DNA from 4 places in the Streptomyces sp. NPDC001194 genome. Region 2 is predicted to be linked to each of the others. Evidence: riboswitches for the same ligand, from Rfam matches in the RefSeq annotation. Region 2 holds a riboswitch; each other region holds the start of a gene.

Region 1 (2,194 bases), on a different contig from region 2:
GACCATCATCCCGGCCTCCCGTACCGCACTGTCCATGGCCCGCCGCCGGGCACTGCCCGACGGGTTCGCCCACATCGACGCCCGCCGGGGCACACCGAGCACCAGCACCTGGTGGGTCACCGGCACCGCGACCGTCTGGTACGTCGTCATCCACCGGATCAGCGAGAACGCCCTCGCGGACTCCCTCACCGCCCTGTCGCTGCTCATCGCCTTCTACTACGCCCTCACCGGCATCGCCTGCGCCGTCTGGTACCGGCGACGGCTGATGCGGGGGCCGGGCCCCTTCCTGCTGCTCGGTGCGGGCCCCCTGCTCGGCTCGGCGCTGCTGATCTGGCTGCTGGTCGAGTCCGTCGCCGACATGGCCGATCCGGACAACGCCTCCAGCGCGACCGCCTGGTTCGGGTTGGGCGCCCCGCTGGTCATCGCGCTCTTCCTGGCCGGCGCCGGAGTGGTGCTGATGCTGCTGCGCCGCGCCGCGTCCGGAGCCTTCTGGCGCGAACGCCCCGGCGTGGCCCCCGAGGCGCCCTGGAGTCCCTAGAGGACCTGTCGGGCCCCGCCCCGCGGGGCGGGGCCCGACGGGCTCAGGGCTGTGCTCAGGGCGCGGCGGGCACGTCCACGGGCGAGGCCGGGGACGCGGACGCCTCCAGGGCCGGGACGGGGCGCGTTCGGCCCTCGGCGTCTATCGCGACGAAGGTGAGCCGGGCCGTGGCGACCTCGCTGGTCGGGCCCGAGGCGTTCCATCGCTCGGCCCGGACGCTCACGGCGACCGTCATCGAGGTGCGGCCCGCCCGTTCCAGCTCGGCGTCGGCACGGAGCAGGTCCCCGGCGCGTACCGGAGCGAGGAAGGACATGCGGTCCACGGCCACGGTCACCGCGGGGCCGTCGGCATGGCGGCCGGCCGCGGCGGCGGCCGCGTCGTCGATGAGCTTCATCACCACGCCGCCGTGGATGGTGCCGTAGAGGTTGGTGTCGTGCTCGCTCATGATGTGGGCGAGCGTCACCCGGGAGTCACCCGGCTGCTTGCGGCGGCGCCCTGCGGTGGTGGTCAGATCGGCCATGTCAACTCTCCTTCGCGAGTTGCGGCGGGAAGGCCCCGGGCGGTCTCGCCGGGACCCCGCACGACGGCTTCGGCGTGCGGGCAGCGGGCAGGTCTTCGGACTCGCGGGCACGTCTCGTCGTACGAGACCCCTACTGGCCGTCGCTTCCCGGACCGGTCCGGTCCAGTGCGTATGACGGCGGTCGTTCCCGCTCACCGCTGCGGGGCAGTCCCGGATTCCCACCGGGTTCCCTCTTGCGACGCATCCCGCCTGGCGGACGGGGCGCACCAGCTGCACCGGCCACCCTACTCGCGCCGGTGACCGGCCTGACCAGGGGCGTCTTCGTGCGGCGCAGGGGCCCACGGGCCATCGCGGGCCGATCGGCCGTTGCGGGAACAGCCGGTCCGGCTGGCACTGTTGCACCAGGAGGGGGGCCGGTGACGTACCGGCGGGCCCTGACGTACTTCCGCAGGAGGATTTTTCATGGCTGACCGGCCTTTGACGCTCATGGCAGTGCACGCCCACCCCGACGACGAGGCCACCGGAACCGGAGGGGTCCTCGCGCGGTACGCGGCGGAGGGCATCCGCACGGTTCTCGTGACATGTACCGACGGCCGCTGCGGTGACGGACCGGGGGGTACCAAGCCGGGTGATCCCGGGCACGATCCGGCGGCCGTCGCCTCGATGCGCCGACGGGAACTCGAGGCGAGCTGTGACGTCCTGAAGATCAGCGATCTGGAGATGCTGGACTATGCCGACTCCGGGATGATGGGCTGGCCGAGCAACGACGCCCCCGGATCCTTCTGGCAGACCCCCGTGGAGGAGGGCGCCGCCCGGCTCGCGGAGCTGATGCGCCACTACCGGCCCGATGTGGTCGTCACCTACGACGAGAACGGCTTCTACGGCCATCCCGACCACATCCAGGCGCACCGCATCACGATGGCGGCGCTGGAGATGACCGAGTCGGCATCGAAGGTGTACTGGACGACGATGCCCCGCTCCGGAATGCGGCGGTTCGGGGAGATCATGCGGGAGTTCCACGAGGACATGCCGGAGCCGGATCCCGCCGAGGCCGCCGCCCTGGCCGAGATCGGGCTTCCCGACGACGAGATCAGCACGTGGGTGGACACCACCGCCTTCGCCGGTCAGAAGTTCGA
Region 2 (2,194 bases):
TCGCCGGCGGCGCGCTCGCGCCCGGCTCCAACCCGCCGGTGTGGGTCATCGTCTCCGCCGGCATGGCGATCGCGATGGGCACCTACCTGGGTGGCTGGCGCATCATCCGCACCATGGGCAGCGGCCTGACCGACCTCCAGCCGCAGCAGGGCTTCGCCGCCCAGACCTCGGCCGCGAGCGTCATCCTGGCCTCCTCCACCCTCGGCTTCTCCCTCTCCACCACGCACGCGTGCTCCGGCGCCGTCATGGGTGCGGGCCTGGGCCGCAAGGGCGGCGTGGTCCGCTGGTCCACCGCCACCCGCATGTTCATCGCCTGGGGCCTGACCCTGCCGGCCGCCGCCGTCGTCGCCTCCGGCGCCGAGCTGGTCATGCGCACCGGTGACGTCGGCGTCGCCGCGGTCGCGCTGTTCCTGGTCGCCTCCTGCGTCGCCATCTGGCTCATCTCGCGCCGCCAGGTCGTCGACCACAGCAACGTCAACGAGGTGCAGCCGGCCGCCGCCGAGGCGCCGGGTGTGGTCACCACGGCCATGGCCGCCGTCACCGTCCCGCCGACGGTGGCCGCCGAGGCCGCCGCCGGTACGACCGCCGCGGTCACCGACGAGGCGCTGAAGGCCACCATCCCGGCTGCCGCCCCGGCCACGCCGGCGGCTCCCGCCGCCGCGGTCTGACCCCGAGAACGACAGAGGAATCCGCAGCATGAAGATCGACTGGGCAGCACTCGGCTCCGTCTTCGGGGTCAGCCTCTCCGCCACCGTCGCCCTCGTGGCCCTGTTCACGCTGGGCCTGGTGGGCCTCTCCAAGCACGAGGCCGCCACCGAGCAGGGCGGGACCGCCGCCCTCGCCCGCAGCGGTGCGTACGCCTGCTTCGCGCTCGTCGCGGGGGCCGTGGCCTACGGGATCTACCTGATCGTCACCTGATCCCGGCCGACCCGACCCGATCGATTCGGGCACGGCGTACGAAAGCTCCCCCCGGGTTTCCCGGGGGGAGCTTTCGTACGTCTGTGACGTGTGCCGTTCACCTGCCCCGCCGCAGGTCAACGGCGAGTTGACGGGCCTTCGCGGTGCGTGGTGGACTGCCCGAGCCAATACGGCGGCATGGAGAGGAAGTCCGGTGCGAATCCGGCGCGGTCCCGCCACTGTCACCGGGGAGCACGCGGCTCGTGCACCCCGGGAGCCAGGAACTCCCACCGCCGGACACGTCGAACCAGGGCGCGGACCCTGAGTGAGGACATACCTGCACCATGCGTGCCGACCGCGTCTTCGCGTACGGCGCCACGGCGGGCCTGATCGGCGACCGGATCTTCGGTGATCCGCGCCGCGGGCACCCCGTGGCCGCCTTCGGACGAACCGCCGCCGCCGTCGAGCGCGCCCTGTGGCGCGACGACCGCGGCCGGGGCGTCCTGCACACCCTCCTGTGCGTCGGGGGCGCGGCCGCCGTCGGCGCGCTGGGCGCCCGCGCCGTGCGCTCCGGGCCCGCGGCCGCCCGTGTCGCCCTGACCGCCGCGGCCACCTGGGCCGTCGTCGGCGGCACCTCGCTGGGCCGCGAGGCCCGCGCCATCGGCGGCGCGCTGGCCGCCGGGGACGCCGAGGTGGCCCGCGAGCGGCTGCCGCACCTGTGCGGGCGCGATCCTCAGGCCCTGGACGAGCAGCAGATGGCCCGCGCCGTCGTGGAGTCGGTCGCCGAGAACACCTCCGACGCGGTGGTCGGGGCCCTCGTGTGGGGCGCCGCCGCCGGTGTCCCCGGCCTGCTGGCGTTCCGCGCCGTGAACACCCTGGACGCCATGGTCGGCCACAAGTCACCGCGCCATCTGCGCTACGGGTGGGCCTCGGCCCGGCTCGACGACCTCGCGGGCTGGCCGGGCGCCCGGCTGACCGCGCTGGCCGCCGCAGCGGCCGGGCCCGACCGGCGGGGAGCCGTACGGGCCTGGCGCGCGGACGCCGCCGCGCACCCGAGCCCGAACGCCGGCCCCGTGGAGGCCTCCTTCGCCGGGGCCCTCGGCGTGCGGCTGGGGGGCACCCTGGCGTACGGGGGGCGGGTCGAGCACCGGGCCGTGCTGAACGGCGGGGCGGGGCGGCCCGTGCAGGTCCGCGACATCGAACGCGCGGTGCGGCTGTCGCGTCAGGTGACGTGGCTGGCATTGGGAGCGTGCGTGGCACTGCGCTGTGCGGTGTCGTACGGCATACGGAAGGGACG
Region 3 (2,194 bases), on a different contig from region 2:
GGCTGAGAGCGCCGTCCGTCGGCGTCGGTGATCGCGGCGGTACGGGCGCGCACGGCGGGGTCGTGGGTGATGGCGGAGCCGGCGCGGGAGGCCAGGTCGGCCCGGTTGGCGGCGAGTTCGGCCGCGATGGCGCCGGTGCCCTTGGCGAGTCCGCGGGCCAGGGTGGCGATCTCGGCGGTCTTCTGGCGGGCGAAGGCGAGCCAGCGCCGGACCTGCGGATCGATGTCGCGTTCGGCACTCGCGTCGAGTGGGACGTGCAGGAGCGAGCAGGACGCCGCGACGTCCACCCGGCCGGCGAGACCCAGGAGGGTGCCGAGGGTGGTCAGGGACTTCTGGTGGTCGTTGATCCAGATGTTGCGTCCGTCGACCACGCCGGCGACGAGCCGCTTGCCGGGCAGTCCGCCGACCGCGGCGAGGTCGGCGAGGTTCGCGGCGCCGCGGCCCGTGAAGTCGAGGGCGAGGCCTTCGACGGGGGCCGCGGCCAGCACCTGGAGGGCGTCGCCGAGCCGGTCGAAGTACGAGGCGACGAGCACCTTGGGGCGGTCGGTCGGCGCGCCGAGCTCGCGGTAGGCGCGGGCGGCGGCGTTCAGGTCGGCCGGGGTGCGGTCCTGGACCAGGGCGGGCTCGTCCAGCTGCACCCACTCGGCGCCGGCGGCCCGCAGGTCGGCCAGGACCCGGGCGTAGACGGGCAGCAGCCGGTCGAGCAGGGTCAGCGGCTGGAAGTCGGCGGCCACGCCCGGGGCGGGCTTGGCCAGCAGCAGGTAGGTGACGGGGCCGACCAGGACCGGGCGGGCCGTGTGCCCGAGCCCGAGGGCCTGCTCCAGCTCGGCGACCTGCCGGGTGGAATCGGCGGTGAAGACGGTGTCCGGGCCGAGCTCGGGGACCAGGTAGTGGTAGTTGGTGTCGAACCACTTGGTCATCTCGAGCGGGGCGGCGTCCTGGGTGCCTCGGGCCATCGCGAAGTAGCCGTCGAGGGCGTCGGCGGCGACCGCCGCGCGGTGCCGCTCGGGGACGGCGCCGACCATGACGCTGGTGTCCAGGACGTGGTCGTAGTACGAGAAGTCACCGGTCGGCACCTCGGTGATGCCGGCGTCGGCCAGCTGCTGCCAGTTCGAACGGCGCAGGCCGGCCGCGGTCTCCCGGAGGGCGTCGGCGGTGACGAGGCCCTTCCAGTAGCCCTCGACGGCCTTCTTCAGTTCGCGGCCCCGTCCCTGGCGGGGGTAGCCGTACACGGTGGCTCGTGCTGCCGCGGCTGCGGGCTTCGCTGTCACGGAACTCTCCTTCGCGAGATGTGTCCAGAACATCCCGGACGACGGGACGCGGACGCGAAGGGACGACAGAACGCGCGGACCACGCCGCGGGAGGGAACACCGCACGTGCCGCTCGCTGTGTACGCCGACCCGCCCACGAGGTCACCGGGATGTCCGCATGCGGAATTCGTCCGCGTGCGGGCAACGGGCAGGTCTTCGGACTCGCGGGCACGCCTGCCGGTCTCCCGGCGGGCACCTAGTGGCCGTCGCTTCCCAGGACCGTTGTCCGGTCCCAGTGCGTATGACGGCGGTCGTTCCCGCTCACCGCTGCGGGGCAGTCCCGGATTCCCACCGGGTTCCCTCTTACGACGCATCCCGCCTGGCGGACGGGGCGAACCAGCTGCACCGGCCACCCTAGGACGCGCGGTCTCCCACCGGCGAGCCGTGTCCGTCATTCGGACGAAAAGGTGAGACGCCCTGCCGGTGGCGCGTGGGCCGTCAGCCGTCTCGAGGCGCCGGAGTCAGCGGCGGTGCATCGTGTGCAGGGCTTCGAGCAGGACCTTCGGGTCGTGGGCTCCCTTGTGGACCGGCGGGGGCCGCCGGTCGAGGTGGAGCAGGCCGGCCACGGCGGTCCAGGCGGTGCGGACCGAGTACTCGACGGTGAACACCACATCGTCGGGTACTTCGGCGTACTGGCCGATGAAGGCCAGGTTGGTGGATCCCTCGGGGACGACGTCGGGCCGGTCGCCGGCCTTGCGGACGAGGAACTGGCTGGTGATGTACGGCATCAGGGCCGGCCGTACGACGGACGACTCCAGGATCTGCCCGCTCTGGGCGAGCCGCAGGTGTCCCAGCACCTCGGTCAGCACCTCGCGGCCCGTGCACCGCGCCATCGTCTTGCCCACGTGGTCGCCGGCCTTGTCCGGGAACAGTGCGTAGCCCCA
Region 4 (2,194 bases), on a different contig from region 2:
TGATCTCGGTGCACAGGTTCGAGGAGTGGACGACGGTGCCCGGCTCGGCGGTCTGGTTCGCCGTGCGGTTGGAGGCGTCCTTGAAGGTCATCCAGCCCTGGCCGGTCTGCGCGAGGGTGCGCATCATCCGGCCGTACAGGTCGCGGGCGGGCATGGTCTTGCGGGCCAGGCCCGCGGCCTCGGCCTTGTGGTACGCGGCGTCGAACTCGTCGCCCCACAGGTCGACCAGCTCGGGCACGTCGGCCGGGGAGAACAGCGACCATTCGGCGTCCGCGTTCACGCGGCGCATGAACTCGTCCGGCACCCAGTGCGCCAGGTTCAGGTTGTGCGTACGGCGCTGGTCCTCGCCCGTGTTGTCGCGGAGCTCCAGGAACTCCTCGATGTCCGCGTGCCAGGTCTCCAGGTAGACCGCGGCGGCGCCCTTGCGGCGGCCGCCCTGGTTCACGGCGGCGACGGAGGCGTCGAGGGTCTTCAGGAACGGCACGATGCCGTTGGAGTGGCCGTTCGTGCCGCGGATCAGCGAACCGCGGGCGCGGATGCGCGAGTATGAGAGACCGATGCCGCCGGCGTGCTTCGACAGACGCGCGACCTGGTGGTAGCGGTCGTAGATCGAGTCGAGCTCGTCCAGCGGGGAGTCCAGCAGGTAGCAGGAGGACATCTGCGGGTGCCGGGTGCCGGAGTTGAAGAGCGTGGGGGAGGACGGCAGGTAGTCGAGGCGGCTCATCAGCCGGTAGAGCGAGGCCACTTCCTCGACGGCCTGGACGCTGTCGTTCTCGGCGAGGCCGCAGGCCACGCGGAGCATGAAGTGCTGCGGGGTCTCGATCACCTGGCGGGTGATCGGGTGACGCAGCAGGTAGCGGCTGTGCAGGGTGCGCAGACCGAAGAAGCCGAAGCGGTCGTCGGCGCCCTCGGCCAGCGTGTGTTCGACCAGCGCGTCCAGGCGGTTCGCGTGCAGCGCCACGAACTCGGCGGTGCGGTCCGCGATCAGGCCCTCGCGGTGGCCCACCGCGACGGAGGCGGAGAAGGAGGTGGCCCCCTGGCCGGCGGCTTCCTCGGCGACGGCCAGCGTCAGCAGCCGGGCGGCGAGGCGGGAGTACGCCGGGTCCTCGGAGATCAGACCGGCCGCGGCCTCCGTGGCCAGCCCGCGCAGTTCGGCCTCGTCGGCGGCGGCGCTGCGCCCGCGGAGCGCGGCGGCGGCGACCCGGCCCGGGTCGGTGTCGGGGAGGTCGGCCGTCAGCTCGGTGAGGGTACGCAGCAGTGCGGCCCCAGGTCCCCCGGTCTCGATTCCGGTGTCGGACGGGTCGGACTCGGCGCGCGGTGCGGAAGGCGCGATGGTCACGGGGGGAGCTCTCCCTCGCTCGGCTCCGGGACACCTGCGGTGCGGCGCGAGCGGGCGCGCGCGGGCATGACGGGGCAGCACCGCGCGGCGTCCACCGGCCCAACCGCGAGGCCCGGACGTATCGACACCCGGTTCGGTCGAGCCGGGCGCACTGTCGGCAGGTCATCGGACTTGCGGTGACACCAATGGGTGTACTTCATACCGTTGCGGGACAGTTCCGGATTCACACCGGATTCCCCTGCGACGACAGCGAGGACGAGCATACATGTGGGGGCCCCTTCATGTGCGACCCCCTAGATGTTGTGTCGGCGTGGCTACAGTTCGAGACCGTACGTGCGCAGAGGGAGGCCGGGGACGGGCTCCCAGTCCCGTTCCGGCGTGCGCACGAAACCGAGCCGTTCGTAGATCCGGTGGGCTCCCACCATCTCGTCCGTGGTGGACAGCACGAGGCGCCGCACGCCCGCGACGGCCCGGGCGCGGTCCGCGCAGGCCCGCACCAGAGCCTCCCCGGCACCCCGCCCGCGGCCTTCCCGGGCGACGGCCAGCATCCGGAACTCGGCCTCGCCGGGTCCGGCGATGTCGCACAGCGGGCTCCCGGGCGCGGCGAAGGCCACCCCGCCGAGGAGCCGGCCGTCGCCCGTCGCGGCGACGAGTATCACCCCGTCGGCGGCGCGCCCGGCCACGTCGCGCAGCCGTGCGAGGTACGGATCGTCCTCGCCGAAGGTGAGCAGCCCGTCCCCGAGGTAGGCCTGCGCGGTGATCTCCCCGAGCGTCCCGTACTCCGCCGCCAGCGCTTCCCTGATCACGATGTCCATGCGGTCGAGTGTGCCGGACGGCCGTCGGTGCCCGGCGCCA

The links. A riboswitch is a leader RNA that binds a small molecule or an ion and turns the genes downstream of it on or off. The one in region 2 is predicted to bind cobalamin.
Region 1: linked by a shared signal. The riboswitch ahead of ACFY1T_RS31810 (acyl-CoA thioesterase) and the one ahead of ACFY1T_RS25840 (cobalamin biosynthesis protein) in region 2 are both predicted to bind cobalamin.
Region 3: linked by a shared signal. The riboswitch ahead of metE (5-methyltetrahydropteroyltriglutamate--homocysteine S-methyltransferase) and the one ahead of ACFY1T_RS25840 (cobalamin biosynthesis protein) in region 2 are both predicted to bind cobalamin.
Region 4: linked by a shared signal. The riboswitch ahead of ACFY1T_RS00910 (ribonucleoside-diphosphate reductase subunit alpha) and the one ahead of ACFY1T_RS25840 (cobalamin biosynthesis protein) in region 2 are both predicted to bind cobalamin.

What each region holds. Positions count from the first base shown of each region.
Region 1 covers NZ_JBIAXU010000023.1:56,320-58,513, reverse strand. The annotation lists gene ACFY1T_RS31815 (APC family permease) at 1-538, shown strand, start outside; gene ACFY1T_RS31810 (acyl-CoA thioesterase) at 594-1,058, opposite strand; cobalamin riboswitch at 1,148-1,293, opposite strand; gene ACFY1T_RS31805 (PIG-L family deacetylase) at 1,521-2,194, shown strand, end outside.
Region 2 covers NZ_JBIAXU010000015.1:61,591-63,784, forward strand. The annotation lists gene ACFY1T_RS25830 (inorganic phosphate transporter) at 1-668, shown strand, start outside; gene ACFY1T_RS25835 (hypothetical protein) at 697-918, shown strand; cobalamin riboswitch at 1,053-1,204, shown strand; gene ACFY1T_RS25840 (cobalamin biosynthesis protein) at 1,242-2,194, shown strand, end outside.
Region 3 covers NZ_JBIAXU010000007.1:66,036-68,229, reverse strand. The annotation lists gene metE (5-methyltetrahydropteroyltriglutamate--homocysteine S-methyltransferase) at 1-1,271, opposite strand, end outside; cobalamin riboswitch at 1,461-1,616, opposite strand; gene ACFY1T_RS17645 (oleate hydratase) at 1,772-2,194, opposite strand, start outside.
Region 4 covers NZ_JBIAXU010000001.1:183,934-186,127, reverse strand. The annotation lists gene ACFY1T_RS00910 (ribonucleoside-diphosphate reductase subunit alpha) at 1-1,339, opposite strand, end outside; cobalamin riboswitch at 1,478-1,619, opposite strand; gene ACFY1T_RS00905 (GNAT family N-acetyltransferase) at 1,654-2,154, opposite strand.